Regions from separate parts of the Streptomyces sp. NPDC048002 genome, predicted to be linked through region 1. Evidence: riboswitches for the same ligand, from Rfam matches in the RefSeq annotation. Region 1 holds a riboswitch; each other region holds the start of a gene.

Region 1 (3,906 bases):
ATCTCTCGCCCGCCGAGCGGAAGGACGTCGTCGCGGCGGCCGGGGAGAAGCCGTTCCGTGCCAAGCAGCTCTCGCAGCACTACTTCGCGCGGTACACGCACGACCCCGAGCAGTGGACGGACATCCCCGCGGGATCCCGGGCCAAGCTGCGCGAGGAGCTGTTCCCCGAGCTGATGACGGTCGTGCGGCATCTGGCGACCGACCAGGGGACCACCCGCAAGACCCTGTGGCGGCTGTTCGACGGCACGCTCGTCGAGTCCGTGCTGATGCGCTACCCGGACCGGGTGACCATGTGCATCAGTTCGCAGGCCGGGTGCGGGATGAACTGCCCGTTCTGCGCGACCGGGCAGGCGGGGCTGGACCGGAACCTGTCGACCGCCGAGATCGTGCACCAGATCGTGGACGGGATGCGGGCGCTGCGGGACGGCGAGGTGCCCGGCGGGCCCGCGCGGCTGTCCAACATCGTCTTCATGGGGATGGGCGAGCCGCTCGCCAACTACAACCGGGTCGTGGGCTCCATCCGGCGGCTCACCGACCCCGAGCCCGACGGGCTGGGGCTGTCGCAGCGCGGGATCACCGTCTCCACGGTGGGTCTGGTGCCGGCCATCCACCGGTTCTCCGACGAGGGCTTCAAGTGCCGGCTGGCCATCTCGCTGCACGCCCCCGACGACGAGCTGCGCGACACCCTCGTCCCCGTGAACACGCGGTGGAAGGTGCGCGAGGTCCTCGACGCGGGCTTCGAGTACTCCGCGAAGTCCGGGCGCCGGCTCTCCATCGAGTACGCGCTCATCCGGGACATCAACGACCAGGCGTGGCGCGGTGACCGCCTCGGGCGGCTCCTCAAGGGCAAGCCCGTGCACGTCAATCTCATTCCGCTGAACCCGACCCCCGGGTCCAAGTGGACCGCCTCGCGGCCCGAGGACGAGAAGGCGTTCGTGGAGGCCATCGCGGCCCACGGGGTGCCGGTGACCGTCCGGGACACCCGAGGTCAGGAGATCGACGGGGCGTGTGGTCAGCTCGCGGCCACCGAGCGGTAGTCTGATCGTCGTACGGACATCTTCATATTCCGACAGGGGAGCGCCACAGCGCTGAGAGTGCGGCACGGGCCGCAGACCCTCTGAACCTGGCCCAGGTCATTCTGGGTAGGGAGATCGGTCGTCACTCGAGCTGTTGCGCCCTGCCCGGGGCTTGTCCGGGCAGGGCCGCGTCTCTTCCTGGTCCACTCCAGGAGGAATCAGTGAGCATCACCAAGAAGGCCACGGCCACCGTCATGGCCGCCGGTCTCGGGCTCGTCACGCTCTCCGCGTGCGGGTCCTCCGACGACGGCGCGTCGTCCGGTTCCGGTTCCGGCGGCAAGACCGTCACCCTCGTCAGCCACAACTCGTGGGCCGTCTCCAAGGACGTCCTCGCCGCGTTCGAGAAGAGCTCCGGGTACCAGGTCAAGGTCCTGGAGGACGGCGACGCCGGGCAGGCCGTCAACAAGGCGATCCTGACCAAGGACAACCCGCAGGGCGACGTCTTCTTCGGTGTCGACAACACCCTGCTCTCCCGTGCCCTCGACAACGGGCTGTTCCAGTCCTACGAGGCGAAGGGGCTGGAGCAGATCGACGCCACCTTCCAGCTCGACGCGGAGAAGCACCGGGTCACGCCCGTCGACCACGGCGACATCTGCGTCAACTACGACAAGGCGTACTTCGAGGAGAAGGGTCTTGAGCCGCCGTCGTCCCTGGACGACCTGGTCGAGCCCGCCTACAAGGACCTCCTGGTCACCGAGAACGCCTCCACCTCCTCGCCCGGCCTCGGCTTCCTGCTCGGCACCGCCGCCGAGTACGGCGACGACGGCTGGCAGGACTACTGGAAGAAGCTCAAGGCCAACGGTGTGAAGGTCGTCGACGGCTGGGAGCAGGCCTACAACGAGGAGTTCTCCGGCTCGGCCGGAGGCAAGGCGGCCAAGGCCGACCGGCCGCTCGTCGTCTCCTACGCCTCCTCCCCGCCCGCCGAGGTGATCTACGGCGACCCGAAGCCGGAGACCGCCCCCACCGGGGTCGCCGAGGGCACCTGCTTCCGGCAGATCGAGTTCGCGGGCCTGCTGAGCAACGCGAAGAACAGCGAGGGCGGCAAGGCCCTGATCGACTTCCTGATCAGCAAGAGGTTCCAGGAGGACATGCCGCTGAACATGTTCGTCTACCCGGTGGTCGAGGCGGCGTCCGTGCCCGCGGAGTTCACCGAGTTCGGGCCCGCGGCCAAGGACCCGCGGACCATGGCGCCGGAGCAGATCGCCGAACACCGCGACGAGTGGGTCAAGTCGTGGACCTCGCTCGTACTGAAGTAACCGGCCGGACCGGGCGCGCGGCGCGGCTGGGCCTGCTGGTCCTGCCCGTCGGGTTCTTCGGCGTCTTCTTCGCCTACCCCGTCGCCGCGATCGTCGCGCGCGGTCTGCACGCCGACGGGGTCTGGCACTTCGACCGGCTCTGGGAGGTCGTGGCCCAGCCGGACATCCGGCACGTGCTGTGGTTCACCACCTGGCAGGCGCTCGCCTCCACCGCGCTGACCCTGCTGGTCGCGCTGCCCGGCGCGTACGTCTTCGCACGCCTGGACTTCCCCGGCAAGCAGGTCCTGCGGGCCGTGGTGACCGTGCCGTTCGTGCTGCCCACCGTCGTCGTCGGGACCGCCTTCCTGGCCCTGGTCGGGCGCGGCGGCCTGCTCGACGGGCTGTGGGGCGTACGGCTGGACACCACCGTGTGGGCCATCCTGCTGGCGCACGTCTTCTTCAACTACGCGGTCGTCGTGCGCACCGTCGGCGGGCTCTGGGCGCAGCTCGATCCGCGGCAGGAGGAGGCGGCCCGCGTGCTCGGGGCGTCCCGCCTCACCGCATGGCGGCGGATCACGCTGCCGGCCCTGGGACCGGCGGTGGCCGCCGCCACCCTGATGGTCTTCCTGTTCACCTTCACCTCGTTCGGCGTCGTGCAGATCCTCGGCGGACCCACCTTCTCCACCCTCGAAGTGGAGATCTACCGCCAGACATCCGAGATCTTCGATCTGTCCACGGCCGCCGTCCTCACCGCCGTGCAGTTCGCGGCCGTCGGCGCGATCCTCGCCCTGCACGCCTGGACCGTACGGCGGCGGGAGAGCGCCCTGCGCCTGGTGGACGCCTCGCTGACCGCGCGCCGCCCGCGCGGGGCCGCGCAGTGGGCGCTGCTCGCCGGTGTCCTCGCCACCGTCGCCGTCCTGATCCTGCTGCCGCTCGGCGTGCTGGTGCAGCGCTCCCTGGACGCACCGGACTTCGCCTACTACCGGGCGCTCGCCTCGCCCGACGGCGGGGTCTTCCTGGTCCCGCCGATCGACGCGATCGGCAACTCCCTGTCCTACGCCGCCGTCGCCACCGTCATCGCGGTGCTGATCGGCGCGCTCGCCGCCGCCGCGCTCACCCGGCGCGACGCGGGCCGGTTCGTACGCGGCTTCGACGCGCTGCTGATGCTGCCGCTCGGGGTGTCCGCCGTCACCGTCGGCTTCGGGTTCCTGATCGCCCTGGACGAGCCGCCGCTGGATCTGCGGGCCAGCTGGATCCTGGTGCCGCTGGCCCAGGCACTGGTCGGCGTCCCCTTCGTGGTACGGACCATGCTGCCGGTGCTGCGGGCCGTGGACCACCGGCTGCGGGAGGGGGCGGCGGTGCTCGGGGCCTCGCCCTGGCGGGTGTGGCGGGAGGTGGACCTGCCGATGGTGCGGCGGGCGCTGCTGATCGCCGCCGGGTTCGCCTTCGCGGTCTCGCTCGGGGAGTTCGGGGCGACCGTGTTCATCGCCCGGCCGGACAACCCGACCCTGCCGGTCGCGGTGGCCAAGCTGCTCGGCCGCGCCGGACAGCTCAACTACGGCCAGGCGATGGCCCTTTCGACGATTCTGATGGTG
Region 2 (3,906 bases), on a different contig from region 1:
TGCACGGGCCCCGGGCGTCCACCCCTCGGACACCGAGGCCCCTCGGCGGGCCCCGCGCCGGGCCGTGGGTCTACGCCTCCCGCAGCCGCTTGGCGAACTCCGCGGCGGCGGCACCGGGGTCGTCCGCCTCGGTGATCGCGCGCACGACCACCACGCGCCGGGCGCCGGCATCGAGCACCTGGTCCAGGTGGGACAGGTCGATGCCGCCGATGGCGAACCAGGGCCGGTCGGTGCCGAGCGCGGCGGTGTGCCGGACCAGGTCGAGGCCGGGGGCGTGCCGGCCGGGCTTGGTGGGCGTGGGCCAGCAGGGTCCGGTGCAGAAGTAGTCGACGCCCTCCTGCACGGCCGCCGCCTCGGCCTCGGCCTCGGAGTGGGTGGAGCGCCCGACGAGCACGTCGTCGCCGAGGATCGCCCGCGCGGCCGGCACCGGGAGGTCGCCCTGGCCCAGGTGGAGCACCGCCGCGCCGGCGGCGTGGGCGACGTCCGCGCGGTCGTTCACCGCGAGCAGCTTGCCGTGGCGCGCGCAGGCGTCGGCCAGGACGGCGAGGTGCTCCAGCTCCTCGGCGGCCTCCATGCCCTTGTCGCGCAGCTGCACGATGTCGACACCGCCCGCGAGGACCTCGTCCAGGAAGGCCGCGAGGTCGCCCCGGTCCCGGCGGGCGTCCGTGCAGAGGTAGAGCCGGGCGTCGGCGAGCCGGGCGCGTGCGGTGTCGGACATGCGTGATCCCCCCGTGTAGGTGGTGTACGGGCCGCGGGCCCCCGGGGCCCGTACACCGGGTCGTTCCGTTCGGTTCAGACGGCGAGCGCCTGGGCGCGGCGCTTCACCTCCGTGCCGCGATTCTCGCTCAGGGCCTGCGCGGGGGTGCCGGGCAGGCTCTCGTCGGGGGTGAAGAGCCACTCCAGCATCTCTTCGTCGGTGAAGCCGTCGTCCCGCAGAAGCGTCAGGGTGCCGGTGAGGCCCTTGACGACCTTGTCCCCGTCGATGAAGGCGGCGGGGACGTGCAGCGCGCGGTTCTCACCACGGCGTACGGCGATGAGCTGGCCGTCCTTGACCAGCTGCCGCACACGCGTCACCTCGACATCGAACTGCTCGGCGATGTCGGGGAGGGTGAGCCAGGCGGGGACGAGAGCATCGATCTTTGCGTCAATCTCGGTCACGGTTACCAGCCTGCCATCCCGCACTGACATCAGGAAGCCGGGCCGGTCCGGACCGCCCGTCACGGGCTCAGGCGGTGGCCGCCTTCAGGGGCCGCGCCGGGTCCACCAGCAGGCCGGGGTCCATGCGGGTGCCCGCCTCGATCAGCCGCCGCCCCTGGGCCAGGTCCCGGGGCCGCCCCACCGCCAGCAGGGCGACCAGCCGGCCCTCGCGCAGCCAGCAGACCGTCCAGGCCGGGCCGACGGGGTCGCCCCGCCACACGGCGGTGTCGGCCGAGGCGTGGTGACCGGCGTACTGGACGAACCGCCCGAACTGCTCGGACCAGAAGTAGGGCACCGGGTCGTAGGCCACGGGGGCCTCGCCGATGATGTCGGCGGCGACCGTGCGCGGGCCCTGGAGGGCGTTGTCCCAGTGGTGCACCAGGAGGCGCTCGCCGTACCGGCCTGAGGGGAAGGACGCGCAGTCGCCGACGGCCCAGACGTCCGCCACCGAGGTCCGCAGCCGGTCGTCGGCCACCACCTCGCCGTGCTCGCCCAGCTCGACGCCGGAGCCGGCCAGCCAGCCGGTGGCGGGTCGGGCGCCGATGCCGACCACCACCGCGCCCGCGGGCAGCCGGGTGCCGTCGTCGAGGACGACCTCGCCGGGCTCGACGTGCGCCACCCGCGCACCGGTGCGCAGCTCGGCTCCGCTGTCGGCGTACCAGGCGGTCATGGGCGCGGCGACCTCGGCGGGCAGGGCGCCCGCGAGCGGCCGGTCCGCGGCCTCCACGACGGTGACCGAGCAGCCGGCCTCGCGTGCGGCGGTGGCGAACTCGGCGCCGATCCAGCCCGCGCCGACGACCACGATGTCGTGCTGCCGGGCGAGGACCGGCCGCAGCCGCTCGGCGTCGTCCAGGGTGCGCAGCAGATGCACGCCCGGGACACCGTCGGCCCCGGGCAGGCGAATCGGTTCGGCACCGGTGGCGACGACCAGGACGTCGTAGGCGACCGGCCCCTGCTCGGTGTCGATCTCGTGGTCGGCCGGGCGCAGGCCCAGCACCTCGCGGCCCAGGAGCAGTTCGATGCCCAGGGCCTCGAAGTCCACGTCGAAGGCGGAGCCCTCGGCCTTGCCGAGCAGCACGGCCTTGGACAGGGGCGGCCGGTCGTAGGGCTGGTGCGGCTCGGCGCCGATCAGCGTCACCGTGCCCGTGAAACCCTGCTCTCGCAGGGCGACCGCGGTCTGCACCCCGGCCATGCCGGCGCCGACCACCACCACCCGTCGCTGCGACATCGTCGTCTGCTCGCTCACCTGATCACCATAGACAACTGACAATTTGTCAGTCAGCCGTCGTGCCGCGTGACCTGCTCCACAACGCTGGTCCCGCTCCCCGGCTGGGACTCCCACTCCCAGGTCTCCTCCAGCCGCACCCGCCCGTCGGGCAGCTCCACCACCGTCGACACGCAGTGCCCCGACGACGTCGTGCCGTCCCGCTTGAGCTGCACGTACCGGAAGTCCAGCCGGTCACCCTCCCGGGTACCCACCAGATGCCCGCGTACGACATCCCCACCCGCGTACTCGGCCCAGATCTCGCCGCCCTTCTCGTGGTAGGCGAACCGGGTCCGGGTGCCCACCTGGCCCGGAGCCTGGTCGGCGACGGGGGCGAGGACGAGGCCGTCGAGCGAGCGGGACATGGCGGGAGGCTCCCTTACAGAGGACCGGAACCAGCGGTTAGGGTGGCCAACGTAAAGCACACGCGGGAGCCCGGACGCACCGGGCTGAGAGGGAGGCTGGCGGCCTCCGACCGTACGAACCTGATCCGGGTCATGCCGGCGAAGGGAGGGGCTGGACACCCATGTCGCCCACGCGTTCGACAGACGTCCTCGTCCTGGGGGGCGGAATCATCGGCCTGGTCACGGCGTGGCGGGCCGCGCAACGCGGGTTCACCACGGCCGTGGTGGACCCCGAGCCGGGCGGCGGCGCCGCCCGGGTGGCGGCCGGCATGCTGGCCGCCGTCACCGAACTGCACTACGGCGAGCAGACCCTGCTGGGCCTGAACCTCGCCTCCGCGCGCCGCTACCCGGAGTTCGCCGCCGAACTGACCGACCTCACCGGCCAGGACCTCGGCTACCGGCAGTGCGGCACGCTCGCCGTCGCGCTGGACGCCGACGACCGCGCGCACCTGCGCGAACTGCACGCCCTGCAGACCGAGTCGGGGCTCGACTCCGAGTGGCTGTCCGGACGGGACTGCCGGCGTCTGGAGCCGATGCTCGCGCCGGGCGTGCGCGGCGGGCTCCGGGTGGACGGCGACCACCAGATCGACCCGCGCCGGCTCGCCCGGGCGCTGGTGACCGCCTGCGAACGGGCGGGCGTGGTCTTCCACCGGGCGTGGGCGGCCGCTCTGACCGTCACGGGCGGCCGGGCCGCGGGCTGCGCGACCGAGGACGGGACGGCGCTTCCCGCGGGGCAGGTGGTCCTCGCCGCCGGCAGCCTCAGCGGGCGCCTGGCGGGCGTCCCCCCGGAGGTCATGCCCCCGGTGCGGCCCGTGAAGGGGCAGGTGCTGCGGCTGACCGTGCCCCGGCGGAACCCGCCGTTCCTGAGCCGGACCGTGCGCGCGGTGGTGCGCGGCAGCCAGGTCTACCTGGTGCCCCGCGAGAACGGCGAACTGGTCGTCGGCGCGACCAGCGAGGAGCTCGGCTGGGACACCACGGTGACCGCGGGCGGCGTGTACGAGCTGCTGCGCGACGCGCACGAACTGATGCCGGGCATCACCG
Region 3 (3,906 bases), on a different contig from region 1:
GCGGTTGGGCAGGCCCAGGTGCTCCTTGGGCGTGACGTAGCAGAGCATCGCCGTACCCCACCAGGCGATCATCGCCGCGCCGATGCCCGACGTGATGTGGTCGTAGGCCGGCGCCACGTCCGTCGTGAGCGGGCCGAGCGTGTAGAACGGGGCCTCCTCGCAGATCTCCTGCTGAAGGTCGATGTTCTCCTTGATCTTGTGCATCGGGACGTGGCCCGGACCCTCGATCATGGTCTGCACGTTGTGGCTCTTCGCGATCCGGTTGAGCTCCCCGAGCGTCCTCAACTCCGCGAACTGCGCCTTGTCGTTGGCGTCCGCGATCGAGCCGGGCCGCAGCCCGTCGCCGAGCGAGTACGTGACGTCGTAGGCGGCGAGGATCTCGCAGAGTTCCTCGAAGTTCTCGTACAGGAAGCTCTCCTTGTGGTGCGCGAGGCACCACGCGGCCATGATCGAGCCACCGCGCGAGACGATTCCGGTCTTGCGGTTCGCGGTCAGCGGCACGTACGGCAGACGCACACCCGCGTGGACGGTCATGTAGTCCACGCCCTGCTCGGCCTGCTCGATGACCGTGTCCTTGTAGATCTCCCAGGTCAGTTCCTCGGCCTTGCCGTCGACCTTCTCCAGGGCCTGGTAGAGCGGCACCGTGCCGATGGGGACGGGGGAGTTGCGCAGCACCCACTCACGGGTGGTGTGGATGTTTCGGCCGGTGGAGAGGTCCATGACCGTGTCGGCACCCCAGCGGGTCGCCCAGGTCATCTTCTCCACCTCCTCCTCGATGGAGGAAGTCACCGCGGAGTTGCCGATGTTGGCGTTGACCTTCACCAGGAATCGCTTGCCGATGATCATCGGCTCGATCTCCGGGTGGTTGACGTTGGCGGGCAGCACCGCCCGCCCGGCCGCGATCTCCTCACGGACCACCTCGGGTGAGACGTTCTCACGGATGGCCACGTACTCCATCTCGGGCGTGATCTCGCCCCGGCGGGCATAGGCGAGCTGCGTGACCACCTGGCCGTCCCGTCCCCTGCGGGGCAGGCGCGGGCGGCCCGGGAAGACCGCGTCCAGGTTGCGCAATCCGCCGCGCGGAGCCGTGTGCTTGATCCCGTCGTCCTCCGGGCGGACCGGACGGCCCGCGTACTCCTCCGTGTCGCCACGGGCGATGATCCAGTTCTCCCGCAGCGGGGGCAGCCCCCGGCGGACATCGGTGTCGACGAACGGATCGGTGTACGGGCCCGAGGTGTCGTACAGCGTGACGGACTGCCCGTTGGTGAGGTGCACCTGACGGACCGGCACACGGAGATCGGGGCGCGAGCCCTCGACGTACCCCTTGTGCCAGCCGATGGACTTCCCGTTCTCCCCGCCCGACGAACCGTTCGACGAGCCATTCGTCGACCCGTGCGACGACCCCTCGGCCGAGCCGTCGGTCGAGCCGTTCGTCGCGTTCTGCGCGGAGGCAGGCGTGCGTGCGTCCTTGATGGTCATAAGACCTACTCCCTACGCCGGCATTACCCGGTAACAGGTTCGGCGGTCGACGCAGCGATGTCCGTCTGCCGATGTCCCGTGTGCAACGTCACTCACAGGTGATGTTCCACGTGAAACATGGCTGGGACGGAGGTCAGCGCCCTCTCAGCCCGGTGCTCCGAGCTCCCGCGTGTACAAAGGTGACTCCACGCTAGCGTCAATTCGGGCGCGCTGAACAGGGGGCCTCTGTCGTTCTTGCGATGATCGGTCGGTGACCTCGACGCATGAACCTCCCTTCCCACCGCCCGAGCCCCCGCGCGGCCCCGGTTCCGGCTCCACCGGCGGTGGCAGTGGCGGTGACGACCATGGACATGGGCACGGCCATTCCCACAGTCATTCCCATGGCCCCGCGGCTCCGGTCTCCAAGCACCTGCGAAAGGTGATCGCGGCCGTCCTGATCCCGTTCGCCACGGCGGTGGTGGTCGGGCTCGTGGTGCTGTGGCCCGGCGGCGCGCCTCCGCACGAACGCACCGGCGTGGGCTTCGACCGGCAGACCCAGGAAGCCACCGTCACCAAGGTCGAGAGCGTCAGCTGCGAGTCGGTGAACGCCTCGGGCGTGCCCCCGACCGGCGACACCTCCACCGCCGAGGGGTCCACCGCACAGCAGCAGGCCGACGCCGAGACCTGCAAGAAGGCGACGGTCCGGGTCGACACCGGCAAGGACAAGGGCCGCACCTTCACGGAGATCGTGCAGCCCGACCAGTCCCGGCAGCTGCACGAGGGTGAGAAGGTCATCGTCGCCTACGAGCCCTCGGCGCCCAAGGACCTCCAGTACGCGGTCACCGACGTCAACCGCCGGGTCCCCATGGCCGTGCTCGCCGGCATCTTCGCGCTCGTGGTCGTGCTGGTGGGCCGGATGCGCGGCGTGATGGCGCTGATCGCGCTCGCCATCAGCTTCCTGGTGCTGACCCTGTTCATCCTGCCCGCCATCCTCCAGGGATCGAATCCCCTGATCGTGGCGGTGGTCGGATCCAGCGCCATCATGCTGATCGCGCTCTACATGTGCCATGGCCTGTCGGCGCGAACATCCGTGGCGGTACTCGGCACGCTGATGTCCCTGCTGCTGATCGGCATTCTGGGCTCTGTCTTCATCGACTGGGCCGCGCTGACCGGCAACACGGACGACAACACCGGTCTGATCCACGGGCTGTACCCCGAGATCGACATGAGCGGCCTGCTGCTCGCCGGCATCATCATCGGTTCGCTCGGTGTCCTGGACGATGTGACGGTCACGCAGACCTCGGCCGTCTGGGAACTCCACGCGGCGAGCCCCGCCATGGGCCGGCGCGAGCTGTACCGGGCCGCCATCCGGATCGGCCGCGACCACATCGCGTCGGTGGTCAACACCCTGGTCCTCGCCTACGCCGGCGCCGCGCTGCCCTTGCTGCTGCTCTTCACGATCGCGGAGAGCAGTGTGGGCACGGTCGCCAACAGCGAGCTGGTGGCGGAGGAGATCGTGCGCACGCTGGTCGGCTCGATCGGTCTGGTCGCCTCGGTGCCGCTCACCACGGCTCTTGCCGCACTGGTGGTCTCGGCGGACCGCCCCGAGCGGCAGCTCGCGGCGGCGGGCGGCCCGCCGGCTCCGGCGCGCGGCGGGCGGGGGCGGCGCCGGAAGCGGTGACGGCGGGAGCGCTGAGCCCCGTGCGGGCGGGGCTCGTCCCTCTTTCCCGGGCCGGGGGGCATCGATCCGGGAAGAACCGTCGATCCCGGAAGAAGCGTTACTGCACAACCCGCTGGGCCCTGCTGAAGCGTTACGGCGACCGCCACGCGCCCTGCCGCACCGTTCAGCCCGCGCTCTGCTCCTCCGCCAGGATGCGGTCCAGGGCCTCGTCGAGGCTGGCGTCGAAGTCGGACAGCGCTCCCTCCTGGCCCAGCGGAACGAGCTTGTCGGTGCGGTCGAGGAAGGCCACGAGCGGCGCCGAGGAGGACCGGAACAACGCGTGGTCGCCGCCGACCTGAAGCCGGATCAGAACGTCCCCGAGCGACTCGGGGTCGGCGGGCGCGACCCGGACATCGCCCTCGCCGCACGGCCGGCCGACCCCGTCGATCAGCAGCTCACGCCCGAACGCCCAGGTGACCGGGGCGTCCCCGGGCAGATGGAAGGTCAGCCGCACCGCATAGGGATCAGAGGTCTCGTACCGCAACTCCACCGGGATCCGGAAGGAGAGCTCCTCGGAGACGAGAAAGTTCATCATGACCTCTGCCTGCACGGACTCACCCATCATCTACCCCGTCGTCTGCGGTCGAATTGGCCAGGAAAGATCCCCCTGACGTTGATGGAATCTTGCTTAAAGTGCGCGACAGATCACAAGGAGTGAGTTTTCAGATACTGATAGAGATCGCCAGTGATCCCAGGTGCTGCCCGATTTCGCCCTGCAATTGCTGAGC

Evidence for each region. A riboswitch is a leader RNA that binds a small molecule or an ion and turns the genes downstream of it on or off. The one in region 1 is predicted to bind thiamine pyrophosphate.
Region 2: another riboswitch for thiamine pyrophosphate. It lies ahead of thiO (glycine oxidase ThiO); the one in region 1 lies ahead of AB0E07_RS21625 (thiamine ABC transporter substrate-binding protein).
Region 3: another riboswitch for thiamine pyrophosphate. It lies ahead of thiC (phosphomethylpyrimidine synthase ThiC); the one in region 1 lies ahead of AB0E07_RS21625 (thiamine ABC transporter substrate-binding protein).

The regions. Positions count from the first base shown of each region.
Region 1 is NZ_JBEZNL010000017.1:74,353-78,258, reverse strand. Features, by position in the region: gene rlmN (23S rRNA (adenine(2503)-C(2))-methyltransferase RlmN) at 1-1,037, shown strand, start outside; TPP riboswitch at 1,062-1,167, shown strand; gene AB0E07_RS21625 (thiamine ABC transporter substrate-binding protein) at 1,238-2,332, shown strand; gene AB0E07_RS21620 (iron ABC transporter permease) at 2,308-3,906, shown strand, end outside.
Region 2 is NZ_JBEZNL010000001.1:160,867-164,772, forward strand. Features, by position in the region: gene thiE (thiamine phosphate synthase) at 71-718, opposite strand; gene AB0E07_RS00725 (Rv2175c family DNA-binding protein) at 793-1,158, opposite strand; gene AB0E07_RS00730 (FAD-dependent oxidoreductase) at 1,226-2,425, opposite strand; gene AB0E07_RS00735 (hypothetical protein) at 2,476-2,826, opposite strand; TPP riboswitch at 2,879-2,990, shown strand; gene thiO (glycine oxidase ThiO) at 2,988-3,906, shown strand, end outside.
Region 3 is NZ_JBEZNL010000008.1:187,224-191,129, forward strand. Features, by position in the region: gene thiC (phosphomethylpyrimidine synthase ThiC) at 1-1,479, opposite strand, end outside; TPP riboswitch at 1,472-1,658, opposite strand; gene AB0E07_RS14040 (YibE/F family protein) at 1,730-3,139, shown strand; gene AB0E07_RS14045 (SsgA family sporulation/cell division regulator) at 3,303-3,740, opposite strand; gene AB0E07_RS14050 (IclR family transcriptional regulator C-terminal domain-containing protein) at 3,841-3,906, opposite strand, start outside.